Regions from separate parts of the Enterobacter cloacae complex sp. HYC074_NIDB genome, predicted to be linked through region 3. Evidence: predicted binding sites of a transcription regulator. Region 3 holds the regulator's gene; each other region holds the start of a gene.
What was found. Region 3 encodes PurR, which represses purine synthesis genes. Its sites were predicted from a motif close to CANGCAAACGTTTGCNTG; they were not measured.

Region 1 (6,185 bases), 280 kb from region 3:
AATGCAACTGAAAAAAATGAATAATGTATTTTATTTAATTTATTTCAGCGAATTTGAATGTGTTTCCGCAATGTATTTCAATCGCTTCGTTCAATAAATTTGAGGTGACGTTTTTTAAAAAAATATAAGTTAAATAAATTTAAAGGAGTGTCAATAAACGTCAGCGAGAACGTTCAGAAGAATACAATATAGATAACGTCAATGATCGCCAGTAGCGACCAAAGAACAATGTAGAGCATGAAATGCTCGCGGATGTTATTGATAAGGTAATTCACCAGTCTGCGCATCATGCCCCTCTCGCTAAACAGGCCCCGGTTACTCGGAGCCTGAAGAGGTATTATCGATCAAAGCGCGAGAGCGCGAAGGGCTTGAGATCAAACGAAGGCGCGATCCCCTGAGCAAACTGGGCGGCGATTTCACCTAACACAGAGGCAAATTTAAACCCGTGACCGCTGAGCCCGGTTACGAGCAGGGTGTTGTTGTGCCCCGGCAGGGTGTCGATGATAAAGTCTTCATCCGGGGTGTTGTCGTAGGTGCACGCTGCGCCGTAAAGCAACCCGCCTACGCCCGGCAGGATATTACGCAGGAACGTGAAGGCTTCGGAACCATCCTGCGGATAAGCGCCGTACGGTTTGCGTTCTTCCGCAGAGGAAATTACCTGCCCGCCGTTATGTTTGCCAATCTTGAGCGCGTCTTTTTCCGAGGGGAAACCGTAGAACTGGTCGCCATTAGGTAACTCGCCTGTAAACGCCGGGAATTTGTTCTGACTGCTGTAACGCCCGTCAGACTGGAACCAGGAGAAGACTTTGCGCACCGGCTGGATGGGCAGGTCCGGCAGCAGTTTCGTCACCCACGTTCCCGCACTCACCAGCAGACGCGTGGCGGTATAATCACCTTCAGACGTGGTGACGGTTGAACCCCCGGCATGGTGGGTGATGCCCGTGACCGGACAGTTAAACAACTGTGCGCAGCCCGCTTTGGCGGCGAGATCAATCCAGGTCTTAATGGCCGTTTCGCTGTGCAGTACGCCAGAGTTGGCTTCAAACAACCCAATGTAGTCTTCAGGGACAGAAATTTCCGGCCAGCGCGCCATGATGCCGTTCGCATCCAGACGCTCGACGTCCAGGCGGTAGGCTTTCGCGCTCTCCTCGACGGTCGCCAGAAACGTGGAGCTGGCTGGCCCCAGGTTAACGACCCCGGTGCGCTCAAAAATGCGTTCTTCGGTGAGGGCAGCCAACTCATCCCACAGCGTCTGAGCCCGAAGCACCAGCGGTACATAGCGCTCACCTTCGCCATAAGCGTGACGGATCAGACGGGTATCGCCGTGATGGCTTCCTTCAGAGTGGGGGGGACGATGGGCGTCAATCATCAGCACATTCAGACCCGCCTGCGTGGCGTAATAACCGGCGGCAGATCCTACGGAGCCGCTTCCGATAATGATCAAATCGTATTTCATAGGCTTCTCTTTACTAACGCTTTGTTAGCAGAGTAATTAACTATGTAGGCTTATACAAGAACGAAATAAATAAGGCACCGCGAGGGTGCCTGTTGAGTGAAGAGGCGTAAGATTAATGCCGTTTATACTCATTTTCCTGGTAGTCGCCAGATTCTATTTTTGCGATGCCTGCTTCCAAAATAGAGATAAACTGACGGGCGACGTCTGTTGTAAGCCACAGCGTCTGTCCAACTTCCGCTTCATCACGGTTTAGCTGATTTGGGGTCTGGTAGTGCAAACGCAGCATCAGCGCATCGTAGCTGTCTACGGTGCTGATATCCCAGCCAACAAGCGGATGGGTCTGGATCACTTCACTATTCTTTTCCATTATAACCCCCTTAATGCGTGTTAGAAGACAACGACTTTGAGGTTCAATGCATGTTTTTCTGAAAGCAATTTCAGTATATCAATTAATAAGGGTTCAGCAGGAAAAAATAAACGGGTAGCAACACATTTTTCTGCTTTTTAGGATTGTTCGAACAATAAAACGCCATCTTGTTCACGATTTTCTAAGAAGATGCTGAAATATTTTGAACTTTCAGGAGACGAAACGAAAAAAAGCCGGGGCGACCCGGCAAAAAACACAATGAGGGAGCAAATTTTAATCAGTGATGAACCAGTCGTCGGCGCTTTCCCATGTTTCCTGCAAAATTTCGCTGATGCGTTCTTTGTCTTCTTTCGCACCGCCGATGACGGAAAGATGGTTTGCTGTCGCATAACGTACCGTTACGGCGCCATCGTTTTCAGGAAAAGTGCTGTTAATACGTCGGGATAGTTCACCCGCCAGAGCGTCGAGTGCGCCAGCAGGCAGGACGGTGGATTTGGCAATGGTGACTTCAATACGCATAAATGCCCCCTGTGTAATATACTGTTTATTTATACAGTTATATTGTCGGTTTGACAACAGGGGGCGACAGTTTTTTAGCGTTTTACCGTCCAGTTTACGGTTTCACCGGCCAGGAAGGGGATCAGCGTATCGTCGGTGAGCGCAATCGACGCTTCAACCTGGCTTTCTTTGCGCTCCAGCTCAATGAACGTGTCATTGATCGGCAGACCGTAGAAACGCGGGCCGTTAAGGGAGCAGAAGGCTTCGAAATGGTCTAACGCATTCATCTCTTCAAACACGGTTGCGTAACTTGCCAGGGCGGTCGGGGCGTTAAAGCAGCCTGCACAGCCGCAACTCGCCTCTTTACGGTGACGGGCATGCGGGGCGGAATCTGTGCCGAGGAACGCGCGCGGGAAGCCGCTGGCGACCAGCTCACGTAGCGCCTGCTGGTGGATGTTGCGCTTGAGGATCGGCAGACAATACAGATGTGGGCGAACGCCGCCCACCAGCATGTGGTTACGGTTAAACATCAGGTGCTGCGGGGTGATGGTGGCGGCAATCAGCTCGTTTCCATCCCGGACATACTCTGCGGCATCTTTAGTCGTAATGTGTTCAAACACCACTTTCAGCCCCGGAAGACGCTGGCGCAGCGGCTCCATGACCGTTTCGATAAAACGTGCTTCGCGATCGAAAATATCAATGTCAGCGTGGGTCACTTCCCCGTGCACCAGCAGCGGCATGCCCAGTTTTTGCATACGCTCCAGAACGGGCATGATGGCGTCGATACTGGTCACCCCATGGCTGGAGTTGGTGGTGGCATTCGCCGGGTAGAGCTTCGCGGCGGTGAACACACCTTCGTTAAACCCGCGCTCAACCTCATTGGGATCCAGCGAGTCCGTCAGGTAGCAGGTCATCAACGGGGTAAAATCGTGCCCGGCCGGAACGGCGTCAAGGATACGCTGGCGATAGGCAATCGCGGCCTCGACGGTAGTGACTGGCGGAACCAGGTTAGGCATAACAATCGCACGGCCATAAATTTTGCTGGTATACGGCACGACGGTTTTCAGCATGTCGCCATCACGAAGATGGATATGCCAGTCGTCTGGGCGGCGGATTTTGAGAACCTGGGATTGTACAGTCATGGAAGCTCCGGCTTGAAAGAGATCAGTCATAAGATGGCTGTTTTTGCCGGACACAAATCATAAGCGGAAACGTTTTCGTTTGCACACTATTCCGTTAAAAAAAACGGGCGCCTGAGCGCCCGGAGTATTTAGTCGGTGAAAGGGATGATGATTTCACCCGGTTTCACCTCTATCCCTTTGGCATATTTTTTCGCCAGAGATTCACCTTTGCTTTTGTCTTCGCTCAGAACATAGGCAGGCTGTTGGTTAAAGTAGTTCTGCAACGACTGGTTGAGATACGGCATCAGCGTTTGCAGCACCGGTTTCATTTTATCCGGCGTCACAACCGCATCGACGATTTCCATCTCTTGCAGGAAAATTGCCCCTTTATCTTTATTAAAGACCGGCAGCGCCTTGAGCTTCAGCTTGATATCCGCTTTCTGATTGCCGAAGAGCGAGGTCATATCGAGGCTGGCATCGCCGGAAAGGGTGACTTTGTTAGGCTCCTCGCGACCAATCTGGCTGGCGAGATTCGTCAGGACGATATGCGCATCCGCAAGGCCGGGCACGCCGATATCTTTTGAAAAGTTATTATGTTTTTCCAGCGCCTGATTAATTTCCTGCTCACTGACGGTGTACTGCGTAAGCTGGTTACATCCCACCAGCAGACCACTGACAATTAACGCAGCGGCAATAACGATCTTTTTCATGGCGTTCCTCAACATAAAATCGGCGCATCTGTCCTGATACGCCAGTATGTCAGGGTGATCCTACAGAAACCAGCAGAAAAAACTGATAATGCAAGAGGTCAGGCGCCAGGCTCCAGCATCCCGCGGGTGCTGCGTTTATCACTGAACTGCCACCAGAGGGCAATCAGCGTCATAAAGCCGACCATGCCGAGCATGACCCACGGCAGCTCCGGCTGATGGAGCGCTTTTCCGGCATCAAACAGCCAGCCGCCACCGGTGTAACCCAGCGCGCCGCCAAGCGCCAGCCCGAGACGGCTGAAGCCCATGTAGCTGCCCCGGGCCCGGGCGTCGGCAAGTGACGCGCTCAGCGTTTCACGGGCTGGCTCGGCAATGATTGAGCCAATATAGAAGGTGCAGATCAGCATAAACAGTTGCTGAAGCGAACTTACCAGACCGATGGGCATCATGCTCAGCGTCATCAGCAACAGCCCGGCCATCAGACGGTGCTCAAGCCGGAAACGGCGCTCGCTCCAGCGGGCAATTGGATAGAGCAGAGTCAGTGAGAGGCAGGCCTCAATGGCATACATCCATTTCACCGCTGCCGGCGTGCCGGCAATATCGTTAACCATAATGGGCAGCATCAGCATGACCTGCACGGCGAGCATGTAGTAGCCGGTCAGGGTTAATACATAGGTGACGAAGCGTTTATCGCTCAACACACGGTCAAGCCCTTCCCGCACAGGCGCTTTCACCGTCGACAGCTTCCATGCGGGCAGAAACAGACCGTTAAACAGCGCGCAGAGAATAAACAACACCGCGCCGGTGGCGCAAACCAGGCGGAAATCGTATTGCAGCAGCCAGCTTCCCAGCAGGGCGCCCACCACCGCGCCAGCGCTGTCCTGCATCATCAAAATCGAGAAGAAGCGCCCCCGATGTTGCGGACGGATAAGCTTAACCACCAGCGCGGTACGCGGTGGGTCGAAAAGGGTGCCGCCAATCCCGGAAAGGAAACAGGAGAACCACAGCAGCCAGGGTTCATGAGCGATTGCCATGGTGGCGAATCCCGCCGCACGTAACAGCATGCCGGTGACGATCATCGGTTTCGCGCCGAAGCGGTCAGCTATTGCGCCGCCAAACACGCCCAGACCCTGTTGTACAAACTGGCGTAGACCCAGCGCGATCCCGACCATCAATGCCGCCCAGCCCATTTGATCGACAAAACGAATTGATATAAGCGGAAAAACGACAAAAAAGCCGAGCACGACCAGCATGTTATCGACGAGCAGGAAATATTTACCCAGGCTCCTGGCCTGTGATACGCGGGACATTTTCCCTCCAGGGAAAATAAAAGGTGAGCACGCTAACATTCTGCGGTGTCGCCGCGCTTTTTCCCATACCCGCTGGCGACAATATTTTTTTATCAAAAAGGTGCTTTGATAGAGAGTTCTCATCGAAAAATGTGAAAAGCGATCAAAATGGTATGTCACTGTTTTCACAGAAGGCGCAGGCACAGGTATAGTAAAGCTAACAGGCAGAGCAGAAGCGACGGGAAGGAGTGGTAACGATGTTTGGCTATCGCAGTAATGTGCCAAAAGTGCGTCTGACGACGGACAGGCTGGTCGTTCGTCTGGTGCATGAGCGTGATGCCTGGCGTCTGGCGGATTATTACGCCGAGAATCGCCAGTTTTTAAAACCCTGGGAACCCGTTCGGGACGAGAGCCACTGCTACCCCTCTGGCTGGCAGGCGCGCCTCAGTATGATTGCGGAATTTCATAAACAGGGAAGTGCGTTTTATTTCGCGCTTCTCGATCCGGAAGAGAAAGAGATCGTTGGCATTGCCAATTTTTCAAACGTGGTACGCGGGTCGTTTCACGCCTGCTATCTCGGGTATTCCATCGGCCAGAAATGGCAGGGACAGGGGCTCATGTTTGAGGCGCTGACGGCGGCGATTCGCTACATGCAGCGCACGCAACATATCCATCGCATTATGGCTAACTACATGCCGCACAATAAGCGCAGCGGCGATCTGCTGGCCCGCCTGGGGTTTGAGAAAG
Region 2 (6,185 bases), 1.9 Mb from region 3:
ATCTGGATACCTCCACCATCGACGAACTCCCCCCGGGTCGTACGCCGGTGACAACGGTCGCCATTCCGGACACGCGCCGCAGCGACATCATTGACCGCGTGCGCAACGCCTGCACCCACGAAGGACGTCAGGCTTACTGGGTCTGTACCCTGATTGAAGAGTCTGAGCTGCTGGAAGCGCAGGCTGCCGAAGCCACATGGGAAGAGTTAAAGCTCGCCCTGCCGGAGCTGAACGTCGGTCTGGTTCACGGGCGCATGAAGCCTGCCGAAAAGCAGGCGGTGATGCAGTCGTTCAAACAGGGTGAACTGCATTTACTCGTTGCGACCACGGTTATCGAAGTGGGCGTGGACGTGCCGAACTCCAGCCTGATGATTATTGAGAACCCGGAGCGCCTGGGCCTGGCGCAGCTCCACCAGCTACGAGGCCGTGTGGGCCGTGGCGCGATCGCCTCTCACTGCGTGCTGCTCTACAAAGCCCCGCTGTCGAAAACCGCGCAGATGCGTTTGCAGGTATTACGCGACAGCAATGACGGCTTCGTCATTGCGCAAAAAGATCTGGAGATCCGCGGCCCGGGTGAACTGCTGGGCACGCGTCAGACGGGTAACGCCGAATTTAAAGTGGCGGATTTGTTGCGCGATCAGGCCATGATCCCCGAAGTACAACGCCTTGCGCGTCATATTCATGAACGCTACCCCGAACAGGCGGCAGCGTTAATTGAACGCTGGATGCCGGAAACCGAGCGGTATTCCAACGCCTGACGATCAGCCAAACATCGGCAGCATCAGGTAGAGCTTAATGACCAGCGCGTTGACGATATCAATGAAGAATGCCCCCACCATCGGCACCACCAGAAACGCCATGTGCGACGGACCGAACCGTTCAGTGATCGCCTGCATGTTTGCGATGGCCGTTGGCGTTGCCCCCAGTCCAAACCCACAGTGACCCGCTGCCAGTACCGCCGCATCATAGTTTTTGCCCATCATGCGCCAGGTAACAAAGATGGCATACAGCGCCATAAACACGGCCTGTACCGCCAGGATCGCCACCATCGGCAGCGCCAGCGAGGCCAGTTCCCACAGCTTGAGGCTCATCAGCGCCATCGCCAGGAACAGCGACAGGCTGACGTTCCCCAGCACGGACACTGCGCGCTCAAAGACGCGGTAGAAGCCCATCTGCGCCAGACCGTTGCTCAGGATCACCCCGATAAACAGCACGCAGACAAAGGTTGGCAGTTCGAAAGCCGTTCCCGCCAGCCATTGCGCAACGATTTTGCCCACGGTGAGGCAGATAGCAATCATGGCGATGGTTTCAATCATCACCAGCGAGGTGATACTACGGCCAACGTCCGGTTTTTCAAATGCGGTCGGCACCATTTCATCGTCTGGCCTGCCTTCCGGCGTGGTGGAGTGTTTCACAAGATAGCGCGCCACCGGGCCACCAATCAGGCCGCCAAGCACCAGACCAAAGGTCGCGCAGGCCATCGCCACTTCCGTTGCGTTTTCAAAGCCATAGCGTTCGATGAACAGCTTGCTCCACGCCGCGCCCGTTCCGTGGCCACCTGACAGGGTAATCGACCCCGCCAGCAGACCCATCAGCGGATCCAGCCCCAGCAATGACGCCATACCGATGCCGATGGCGTTTTGCATCAGAAGCAGGCCCACCACAACAATCAGAAACACGCCCAGCACCTTGCCACCCGAACGCAGGCTTGCGAGGTTAGCGTTCAGGCCGATAGTGGCAAAGAAGGCCAGCATCAACGGATCTTTCAGGGACATATCAAAATCGATTTCCCAGCCCATGCTTTTTTTCAGTATCAGCAGGGCCAGCGCCACCAGCAAACCACCGGCGACGGGTTCAGGAATGGTGTACTTTTTCAGAAAGGAAACACTGTGTACCAGCTTGCGACCAAGCAGAAGAACCAGCGTTGCGGCAACAAGGGTCGACAACGTATCGAGATGAATCATAAAAGGCTCCTGTTATGCGCGTATTCCATACACACGCGGCGTTATCCTGGGCCGGGTGATGCTCGTCATGAGCCGCCGGCGCGAAAAGTGTAATTTTTTTTTGCTGTTCGTTGTAGAAAAGCTGCTCACACCGGCAGATTTTCTCTCTTTTTTTTGCTGGCAATCGTTTGCTTTTACCAGGTGGTCAGCTAAAATGCCCGCTTTTCCACCGTGGGATTGCCGCCGATGTCTGTTAACACTCTGGAGTCTGCTAATGCGCAACCGATTGCGCAGAAGCAAAACAGCGAACTGATTTACCGCCTTGAAGATCGTCCCCCGCTGCCTCAAACCCTGTTTGCCGCCTGCCAGCACCTGCTGGCGATGTTCGTTGCGGTCATCACGCCGGCTCTGCTGATTTGCCAGGCGCTAGGGTTACCGGCGCAGGATACGCAACACATCATCAGTATGTCTCTGTTCGCTTCCGGCGTGGCCTCCATCATTCAAATTAAAGCCTGGGGTCCGGTGGGTTCAGGTTTGCTGTCGATTCAGGGCACCAGCTTTAACTTTGTGGCTCCGCTGATCATGGGCGGTACGGCACTGAAAACCGGCGGCGCAGATGTCCCGACGATGATGGCGGCGCTTTTCGGCACCCTGATGCTGGCAAGCTGCACAGAGATGATCATCTCCCGCGTTCTGCACCTGGCGCGCCGGGTGATCACCCCGCTGGTCTCCGGCGTGGTGGTGATGATTATCGGCCTGTCGCTGATTCAGGTGGGTCTGACCTCCATCGGGGGCGGCTACGCGGCAATGAGCGACCATACCTTCGGCGCGCCGAAAAACCTGCTGCTGGCAGGCGTGGTGCTGGCGATCATTATTCTGCTTAACCGTCAGCGTAACCCGTACCTGCGCGTGGCATCGCTGGTGATCGCCATGGCGGCCGGTTACCTGCTGGCGTGGGCGCTGGGTATGCTCCCGGAAAACACCACCCCAACCAACAGCGCGTTGATTACCGTGCCAACGCCGCTCTACTATGGCCTGGGCATTGACTGGAGTCTGCTCCTGCCGCTGATGCTGGTCTTTATGATTACCTCGCTGGAAACCATTGGCGATATCACCGCCACCTCCGACGTGTCCGAGCAGCCGGTCTCCGGCCCGCTGTACATGAAACGTCTTAAAGGCGGCGTGCTGGCGAACGGACTGAACTCGTTTGTCTCGGCGGTGTTCAACACATTCCCGAACTCCTGCTTCGGCCAGAACAACGGCGTGATCCAGCTGACCGGCGTGGCCAGCCGCTACGTGGGCTTCGTGGTGGCGCTGATGCTGGTGGTCCTCGGCCTGTTCCCGGCGGTAAGCGGATTTGTACAGCACATTCCCGAGCCGGTGCTGGGCGGCGCGACGCTGGTCATGTTCGGTACTATCGCGGCCTCCGGCGTGCGTATCGTCTCCCGCGAGCCGCTGAACCGCCGCGCAATCATGATTATTGCGCTGTCTCTCGCCGTAGGGCTTGGCGTCTCCCAGCAGCCGATGATTTTGCAGTTTGCCCCGGACTGGGTGAAAAACCTGCTCTCTTCCGGCATCGCCGCGGGCGGTATTACCGCTATCGTGCTGAATCTCATTTTCCCGCCTGAAAAGAACTGATCCCCACACGGCAGGCTGTCAATGCCTGCCGTGACATCTCTATACACCATTCCCGCCTTGAGCATTGCGCATAATTCGTGCATAACACCCTTATGTGCGTTTCGCGGGAAGGAAGACCATGAAATTTATTGGAAAGCTGCTTATCTATCTTCTGGTAGCCCTGCTCATTGTAGTGCTAGCCTTTTATTTTCTGCTCCAGACCCGCTGGGGCGCATCGCAGGTCAGCAGCTGGATCACGGTGAATACCGATTACGAGCTCAACTTTGACCTGATGGATCACCGCTTTTCATCCCCTTCTCACATCCTTCTGGAAAACGTTACCTTCGGACGAGATGGCAAACCGGCCACGCTGGTCGCTAAAAAAGTGGATATTGGCTTAAGCAGCCGCCAGATCACCGACCCGCTGCATATGGATGCCATCACCCTGTTCGATGGCACGCTGAATTTATCGCCGCAGACGGCGCCGCTGCCGTTCCAGGCCGACCGTCTGCAACTGAATAACATGGCCTTTAACAGCCCGAATACGGAGTGGGATCTCAGTGCGCAAAAGGTGACCGGCGGCGTCAGCCCGTGGCAGCCCGAGGCGGGGAACGTACTGGGGAAAAATGCGCAAATCCAGATGAGCGCCGGGTCGCTCACCCTCAACGGCATACCGGCCAACAACGTGCTGATTCAGGGACAACTCAACGGCAAAGAGGTGGCGCTGAATACCATCGGTGCCGATATGGCGCGCGGCTCGCTTACGGGCTCGGCTCTGCGTAATGCCGACGGTGGCTGGGTTATCAACACCCTGCGTCTGAATGAGATCCGCCTGCAAAGCGACAAATCGCTGCTGGATTTCTTCGCCCCTCTCTCCACCCTGCCTTCGTTACAGATTGGGCGGCTGGAAGTGACCGATGCCCGTCTACAGGGGCCAGACTGGGCAGTAACCGACCTCGATCTCAGCCTGCGTAACCTCACCCTGAGTAAAGGTGACTGGCAAAGCCAGGAGGGACGGTTATCCATGAACGCCAGCGAATTTATCTACGGCTCGCTGCATCTGTTTGACCCTATCCTGAACGCGGAATTCTCCCCGCAGGGCATTGCGCTGCGTCAGTTCACCTCCCGCTGGGAAGGGGGCATGGTGCGCACCTCCGGCAACTGGCTGCGCGAGGGTCAGGCGCTGGTGCTGGACGACGTTGCGATTGCCGGGCTGGAATATACGCTTCCGGAAAACTGGAAAACGCTGTGGATGGACCCGCTCCCGGCATGGCTGAACAGCGTGACGCTGAAAAAATTCGGCCTGAGCCGCAACCTGGTGATCGACATCGATCCGGCGTTCCCGTGGCAGATCACCTCCCTCGACGGTTATGGCGCTAATTTGCGGCTGGCGCAGGATCACAAGTGGGGCGTGTGGGGCGGTAACGCAACCCTCAACGGGGCGGCAGCGACCTTTAACCGCGTCGACGTGCGTCGCCCGTCGCTGGCGCTGAATGCCAACGCCGCAACGGTAAATATTACCGACCTGAGCGCCTTTACCGAGAAAGGGATCCTGGAGGCGACCGCCACGGTTTCACAGCTGCCGCAGCGGCAGACCACCGTGAGCCTGAACGGGCGCGGTGTACCACTCAACGTCTTGCAGCAGTGGGGCTGGCCAGCGCTGCCGATTGCGGGCGACGGCAATATTCAGCTCACCGCCAGCGGAAGCGTGCAGGCGAATGCGCCGCTGAAGCCGACGGTGAACGGGAAGCTGAGCGCGGTGAATATGGATAAACAGCAGGTGCAACAGACCATGACCCGCGGGATGGTGTCGGCGGTGGCTCCGGCACAGTAAATAGCCGGGTGGCGGCTTCGCCTTACCCGGCCTACGATCTCATGTAGGCCCGGTAAGCGAAGCGCCACCGGGCATTTTTACGGCTCAGAGGTGCACCACCACCTCATCCCCCTCCGCTTTCACCACCACACCCCACTCGCTGCCCGCATGTGAACCGCCTTTTACGCCGCCGACCTTCTGCACGTTGCGCAAGCACACCGACCAGTTTTGCGCATCTCCCGTGCCGGTAAAGGTCACGACGTCGCCCTGACGTGACGCCTTCAGCGTAAACAACACGGAACCGTCCGCCGCAGGCACTTCACTCACCGCCGTTGCGCCATCGCTCAGGTTGAAGAGCTGGAAGGCTGTCCCCTCATGCCACGCATAGTCCGGCTTCTGGTTATTATTGCCGAGCGCCAGCAGCGTGTTGTCGCGCACATAGACCGGCAGGCTCTGGAAATCGTGCTGCTGCTTATGCCAGCGGCTGCCCTGAATTTCGTCGTTGTGCCACAGGTGCGTCCAGCGCCCTTCCGGCAGCCAGAACTGCACGTCGCCCGCCTCGGAGAACACCGGCGCCACCATCATTGAATCCCCCAGCATGTACTGACGGTCAAGATAGTCACACGCCGGATCGTCCGGGAACTCCAGCATCATCGCCCGCAGCATCGGCGTGCCGAACTCACGCGCCAGAGCCGCCTGACGATACAGGTACGGCATCAGCTGGCATTTCAGCTGCGTGAAGTGGCGCACCACGTCGCAGGACTCGTCATCGTACGCCCACGGCACGCGGTAGGATTTGCTGCCGTGCAGGC
Region 3 (6,185 bases):
TGGCGACCTGGTGTTCTTCCGCACCCAGGGACGCGGTACGGCAGATCACGTTGGGGTGTATGTGGGTAACGGTAAATTTATCCAGTCACCGCGCAGCGGTCAGGACATTCAGATCACCTCTCTCAGCGAAGATTATTGGGTGCGCCACTATGTGGGTGCGCGCCGCGTGATGACGCCAAAAACCATCCGCTAGCCCCTGCCCTGCCGCCCTTGTGGCAGGGTAAGTTCCTCTTTTGCATACCCTTTCAATTTGCTATCCTGTCCTTGTTGTCTGTAGGGTTATTGGCAACGTATAAAACTATAAGGAGAGAAGCAATGTCGTTCGAATTACCTGCACTACCGTATGCAAAAGACGCCCTGGCCCCGCATATTTCCGCGGAAACCCTGGAGTACCATTACGGCAAGCATCACCAGACCTATGTCACCAACCTGAATAACCTGATCAAGGGCACCGATTTTGAAGGCAAAACGCTGGAAGAGATCGTGCGCAGTTCAGACGGCGGCGTATTCAACAACGCCGCACAGGTGTGGAACCACACCTTCTACTGGCACTGCCTGGCCCCGAATGCAGGCGGAGAACCTGACGGTGAGCTGGCGGCAGCGATTAACGCCGCGTTCGGCAGTTTCGCGGATTTTAAAGCGAAGTTTACTGACGCAGCCGTTAAAAACTTTGGCTCCGGCTGGACCTGGCTGGTAAAAGAGGCTGATGGCAAACTGGCTATCGTTTCCACTTCTAATGCGGGTACCCCTCTGACCACCAGCGCCACGCCGCTGATGACCGTGGACGTATGGGAACACGCCTATTACATTGATTACCGTAATGCGCGCCCGAACTACCTGGAACACTTCTGGGCACTGGTTAACTGGGAATTTGTTGCGAAGAACTTCGCCGCGTAAGAGACACGCAGAAGGGGCAGCCCTTCTGCGTTTTTGTTTATTCCGCCGTACACACCGCTTGAGGCTGTTTACGACCAGACATTATCACCAGCAGCAGGCCGAGTGCGGCAATGATCGCCCCCATCACCGGCACAAAGCTATAACCCAAACCACCGGAGATCACCGCCCCGCCCGCTGCGGCCCCCAGCGCATTGCCCAGGTTAAACGCACCGATATTCACCGATGAAGAGAGCCCCGGCGCTTCGTGTGCAACGCGCATTACGCGCATCTGCAACGGTGGCACCACGGCAAAGGTTGCGGCGCCCCACACCACCATGGCAATCGCGGCACCCACTTCGTTACGCGCCAGCCACGGAATCGCCACCATGATGACAATCAGCAGCGTTAAAAAACCTTTCAGCGTCCCACTCACGGAGCGGTCGGCAAATTTCCCGCCGAGATAGTTGCCAATCGAGAACCCGACACCAATCAGCACCAGCATCGCGGTAACAAAGAGTGGCGTTGCGTGGGTTATGTCGTGCAGCACCGGGGAGATATAGGTGTAGAGCGTAAACATCGCCCCGGCCCCCAGCACCGTGGTGAGCAGCGCGGACAACACCTGAGGACGCATCAGCACCGCCAGCTCTTTACGTACTTCCGGACGTTCTCCAGCACTTCCTTTCGGCAGTGAGAAGAACAGCGCAACCATCGCGACCACGCCCAGTCCGGCGGTTGCGAGGAAAGACATACGCCAGCCGATGGCTTCTCCCAGCCAGGTGGCGGCGGGAACGCCGCCGATATTAGCGATGGTGAGGCCCATAAACATAGTGGCTACCGCGCTGGCCTGCTTATGTTTTGGCACCACGCTGGCAGCAACAACCGAGCCCAGTCCGAAGAAGGCGCCATGGTTGAGGCTGGTAAGAATGCGCGAAAGCATCAGAGTGGTGTAATCGGGCGAAATCGCGGAAAACACATTGCCGAGAGTGAAAATCGCCATCAGGAAAATCAGCGCGTTGCGGCGCGCACGGTGCGAAAGCAGCAGCGTCATCAGCGGCGCGCCCACCATCACGCCGATCGCGTAGGCGCTAATTAACATACCGGCCGCAGGGATAGAGACGTCTACCCCCCGGGCGATAACAGGCAATAACCCCATCGGGGAGAATTCAGTGGTGCCAATCCCAAAGGCGCCAATCGCCAGGGCCAGCAGGGGAAAATTGATTTTCATGAAGAGGCTCCGGATACCGTGCCATAACCCGGCACAGAACTAAGAAGTCAAAAGCATGACATCAATCACAAAAAATGAGAAGTTAACATTTTGGCAAAAGATTTTTGCCGGAGAGGTAACAATAGCGGCAAGAGAGGGAGAAGGTTCTCCCTCCGCCTGAATCAGTGCAGTGCAGCGGTTAAACCACCGGCAACAATCAGAGCAAGAACAACAATGGTGGTAAACAGCGAAAACTTCAGATCGGTACTCATCAATTTTTCTCCTTTTATTCACCCTACGAAAAGTGAGCTTGCTCATTTTTACACAGTTCAGGTCAAAAATCTTCCAGGATTTAAACGGATATCCACTTTACCTCTTCCCCTTTTCATCAAGATAGGACAAAATTCCACGCTAAATTTATTAGCGTACCGGCCACTGACCCCCTCCTGACGTCCTGTGTCGTTTTCCCGGCGTGTCGCAACTCATGTTTGCGTAATATGGGTGAGAGAAGGCAAACGTTTACCTTCAATTTTTTCAGGAGCTTAGGATATGGTCTGGAGTGACATTTAATGGCAACAATTAAAGACGTAGCAAAACGCGCAAACGTTTCCACTACAACCGTATCACATGTTATTAACAAAACGCGTTTCGTCGCTGAAGAGACGCGTAATGCCGTCTGGGCGGCAATCAAAGAACTGCACTACTCGCCAAGTGCCGTCGCCCGCAGCCTGAAGGTTAATCACACCAAATCGATTGGCCTGCTGGCCACCAGCAGTGAAGCGGCCTATTTTGCTGAAATCATCGAAGCCGTTGAAAAAAACTGCTTCCAGAAAGGCTATACCCTGATTCTGGGCAATGCGTGGAACAACATTGAAAAACAGCGCGCTTACCTGTCAATGATGGCGCAAAAGCGCGTCGACGGTCTTCTGGTAATGTGTTCTGAATACCCTGAGTCGGTCCTTTCCATGCTGGAAGAGTATCGCCACATTCCGATGGTGGTCATGGACTGGGGCGAGGCGCGCGCAGACTTCACCGACTCCGTTATTGATAACGCCTTTGAAGGCGGCTACATGGCGGGGCGTTATCTGGTAGAACGCGGTCATCGTGAAATTGGCGTGATCCCGGGACCTCTGGAGCGTAACACCGGTGCTGGCCGTCTGGCCGGTTTCATGAAAGCGATGGAAGAGGCGCTGATCACCGTGCCGGAAAACTGGATTGTTCAGGGCGACTTCGAGCCGGAGTCAGGCTATCGCGCCATGCAGCAGATCGTCTCCCAGCCGCATCGCCCTACCGCGGTGTTCTGCGGCGGTGACATCATGGCGATGGGCGCGCTATGCGCGGCAGATGAACTCGGCCTGCGCGTCCCCCAGGATATCTCGGTGATCGGCTATGACAACGTGCGCAACGCCCGCTTCTTTACCCCGGCGCTGACCACCATTCACCAGCCGAAAGATTCGCTGGGTGAAACGGCCTTCAACATGCTTCTGGACAGGATCGTCAACAAGCGTGAACAGTCCCAGTCCATTGAAGTTCACCCGCGCCTGATAGAACGCCGTTCCGTTGCGGACGGTCCGTTCCGCGACTACCGTCGTTAATCACTTTCCGGGGCCAGCTATGCTGGTTCCCGCAACCACTCCCGGTTCAGCGTTTCGCTGTCTCCCAGATAATCCAGCAGCCAGGCCATGGCGGGCGAGACGTCGTTTTGCTGCCACGTCAGACAGCATGCGGCATCCGGGAAGGGGTTTTCCAGCGTCAGAGCCACCCACTCTCCCGCGTCGATGCGCGGGCGCGCAAAATGCACCGGCACCATGCCAACGCACAGCCCCGCGCTCAGACAGGTGGCTGACGACTCCCAGTCCGGCGCGACCACGCGGCGCTGATTATCCAGCAACCAGGTAATGCGCTTGGGCAGCGAGCGGGAGGTATCTTCCAGCACCAGCGAGGGCCAGTTGCGTAATGTGTCATCGCTCAGCGGCCCTTCCAGCGCTGCCAGCGGGTGATCGCGCGCGACCACGCAGGTCCAGCTCAGCATGCCCATGTCGCGAAACGCGTAGCGCCCACCAACCGGGATCGCCTGGGTTGCACCAATCGCCATCTCCGCCCTGCCGTCCGCCAGCGCATCCCAGACGCCGTTGAACACTTCCTGCGAAACACGCAGTTCGACGTCGGAAAAATGACGATAGAAATCGACGATCATCTGCCGGGTCCGCTCCGGCTTAACAATGTTATCCACCGCGATAGCGAGATGCCCGCGCCAGCCGTTGGCGATCTGCTGGCACTGCTCACGGGTGATCTGCATTTTTTTGATGACAGACCGCCCTTCCTTCAAAAACCACGCTCCGGCAGGCGTGAGCTCCACGTCGCGATGACGCCGCTCGAACAGCGGCACCGCCAGCCACGCTTCCAGCTGACGCACCGTGTAACTGATCGCCGAGGGAACGCGATGCAGCTCCTGGGCGGCGCCGGTAAAGCTGCCGTTACGCGCCACGGCATCAACCACTTCAAGGGAATAATCTGACCACATCTTTAGCCTGCAAATTTTTTGAATGCACCCGCCAAATATTAGCGTTTCACAAGCCGCTTTGCACTCCCTACACTCTGCGCCAACGTACACCTGCCTCCTCAGGAGAAAAAAAGTGCAACCCAGGAAAGGATTTTTAGTCTGGCTCGGCGGCTTAAGCGTGCTGGGCTTTTTGGCGACCGATATGTATCTGCCCGCGTTCGCCGCGATGCAGGAAGATTTGCAAACCCCTGCCGCCGCCATCAGCGCCAGTTTGAGTTTGTTCCTCGCCGGTTTTGCTTTTGCGCAATTGCTGTGGGGGCCGCTCTCGGATCGTTTTGGCCGTAAACCCGTCCTGTTGTTGGGGCTGGCGATTTTTGCCGCAGGCTGTCTGGGCATGCTGTGGGTCCGCGATGCCGCCTGGCTGCTGGCGCTGCGCTTTATTCAGGCGGTCGGTGTCTGTGCCGCTGCGGTGACCTGGCAGGCGCTGGTAACCGATTACTACCCCGCCTCGCGCACTAACCGTATATTCGCCACCATTATGCCCCTGGTCGGCCTGTCGCCGGCGCTTGCCCCGTTACTGGGAAGCTGGATCCTGGCGCATTTCGACTGGCAGGCCATTTTCGCCACGCTCTTTGCTATTACGCTGGTCCTGATGCTGCCCGCGTTCGGGCTTAAACCGGCGCATAAAAAAGAGACGCATCCGGACGCGAAGCCCATCACCTTTACCTCTTTACTGCGGTCGAAAGCCTATCGCGGTAACGTGCTGATTTATGCCGCCTGCTCTGCCAGCTTCTTTGCCTGGCTGACCGGTTCGCCGTTCATTCTGCATGACATGGGCTACAGCCCGGCGGCTATCGGCCTGAGCTATGTACCACAGACCATCGCCTTCCTGGTGGGTGGCTATGGCTGTCGCGCCGCGCTGCAAAAATGGGAAGGCCAACAGATGCTGCCCTGGCTGCTGGTGCTGTATGCGCTAAGCGTGATTGCGACCTGGGCTGTCGGCTTTATTCCCGGCGCCGGGCTTGCAGAAATTTTGATTCCGTTCTGCGTCATGGCGATCGCTAACGGGGCCATCTACCCTATCGTTGTAGCCCAGGCGTTGCGTCCATTTCCGCAGGCGACAGGCCGCGCTGCCGCGCTGCAAAATACCCTGCAACTTGGCCTGTGCTTCCTGGCAAGTCTCGTGGTCTCTGCGTTGATTGCAACCCCGCTGCTCACCACTACCAGCGTGATGCTGATCACCGTTGCGCTGGCGGGATTGGGCTATCGCATGCAGTCCTCCGCGCTTCGCGAGCAGAATGACAATGCACAAACCGAAACGTCGCACGCCTGATTGCGCGGGAAACTATGTTAAAAACCAGTGATTAGGTAGCTAACAATTTTCTGTTGAATCACCAAATTTTGCGGCCTATACTGAATTTGGTTCGATTAAATACGATAAATATTAAGTGTTAACGGGAGCCGGAGCGCTCCCGTTTTACCATGGAAGGCATTTCGGCAAGGGTTATCTCCCTTCCTCTGTTCTACGTCGGATATTAGCCTCGCGGGCATTTACCGTGAGATTTCTCACAAACCAAAAAAGCGTCTACGCTGTTTTAAGGT

Region 1: pyrC (dihydroorotase) is a predicted target of PurR. The motif match lies at 3,526-3,543, and genes of this name have one in related genera.
Region 2: gltS (sodium/glutamate symporter) is a predicted target of PurR. The motif match lies at 2,121-2,138, and genes of this name have one in related genera.

The regions. Positions count from the first base shown of each region.
Region 1 is NZ_CP114214.1:1,823,863-1,830,047, forward strand. Features, by position in the region: gene O1724_RS08900 (YceO family protein) at 174-287, opposite strand; gene solA (N-methyl-L-tryptophan oxidase) at 338-1,456, opposite strand; gene bssS (biofilm formation regulator BssS) at 1,569-1,823, opposite strand; gene dinI (DNA damage-inducible protein I) at 2,097-2,342, opposite strand; gene pyrC (dihydroorotase) at 2,417-3,463, opposite strand; gene O1724_RS08925 (lipoprotein) at 3,592-4,152, opposite strand; gene mdtH (multidrug efflux MFS transporter MdtH) at 4,251-5,459, opposite strand; gene rimJ (ribosomal protein S5-alanine N-acetyltransferase) at 5,696-6,185, shown strand, end outside.
Region 2 is NZ_CP114214.1:179,994-186,178, reverse strand. Features, by position in the region: gene recG (ATP-dependent DNA helicase RecG) at 1-758, shown strand, start outside; gene gltS (sodium/glutamate symporter) at 762-1,964, opposite strand; gene xanP (xanthine/proton symporter XanP) at 2,190-3,581, shown strand; gene O1724_RS00915 (AsmA family protein) at 3,700-5,394, shown strand; gene yicI (alpha-xylosidase) at 5,479-6,185, opposite strand, start outside.
Region 3 is NZ_CP114214.1:2,099,800-2,105,984, reverse strand. Features, by position in the region: gene O1724_RS10440 (C40 family peptidase) at 1-193, shown strand, start outside; gene sodB (superoxide dismutase [Fe]) at 316-897, shown strand; gene O1724_RS10430 (MFS transporter) at 935-2,101, opposite strand; gene cydH (cytochrome bd-I oxidase subunit CydH) at 2,263-2,352, opposite strand; gene purR (HTH-type transcriptional repressor PurR) at 2,650-3,675, shown strand; gene punR (DNA-binding transcriptional activator PunR) at 3,693-4,604, opposite strand; gene punC (purine nucleoside transporter PunC) at 4,717-5,916, shown strand.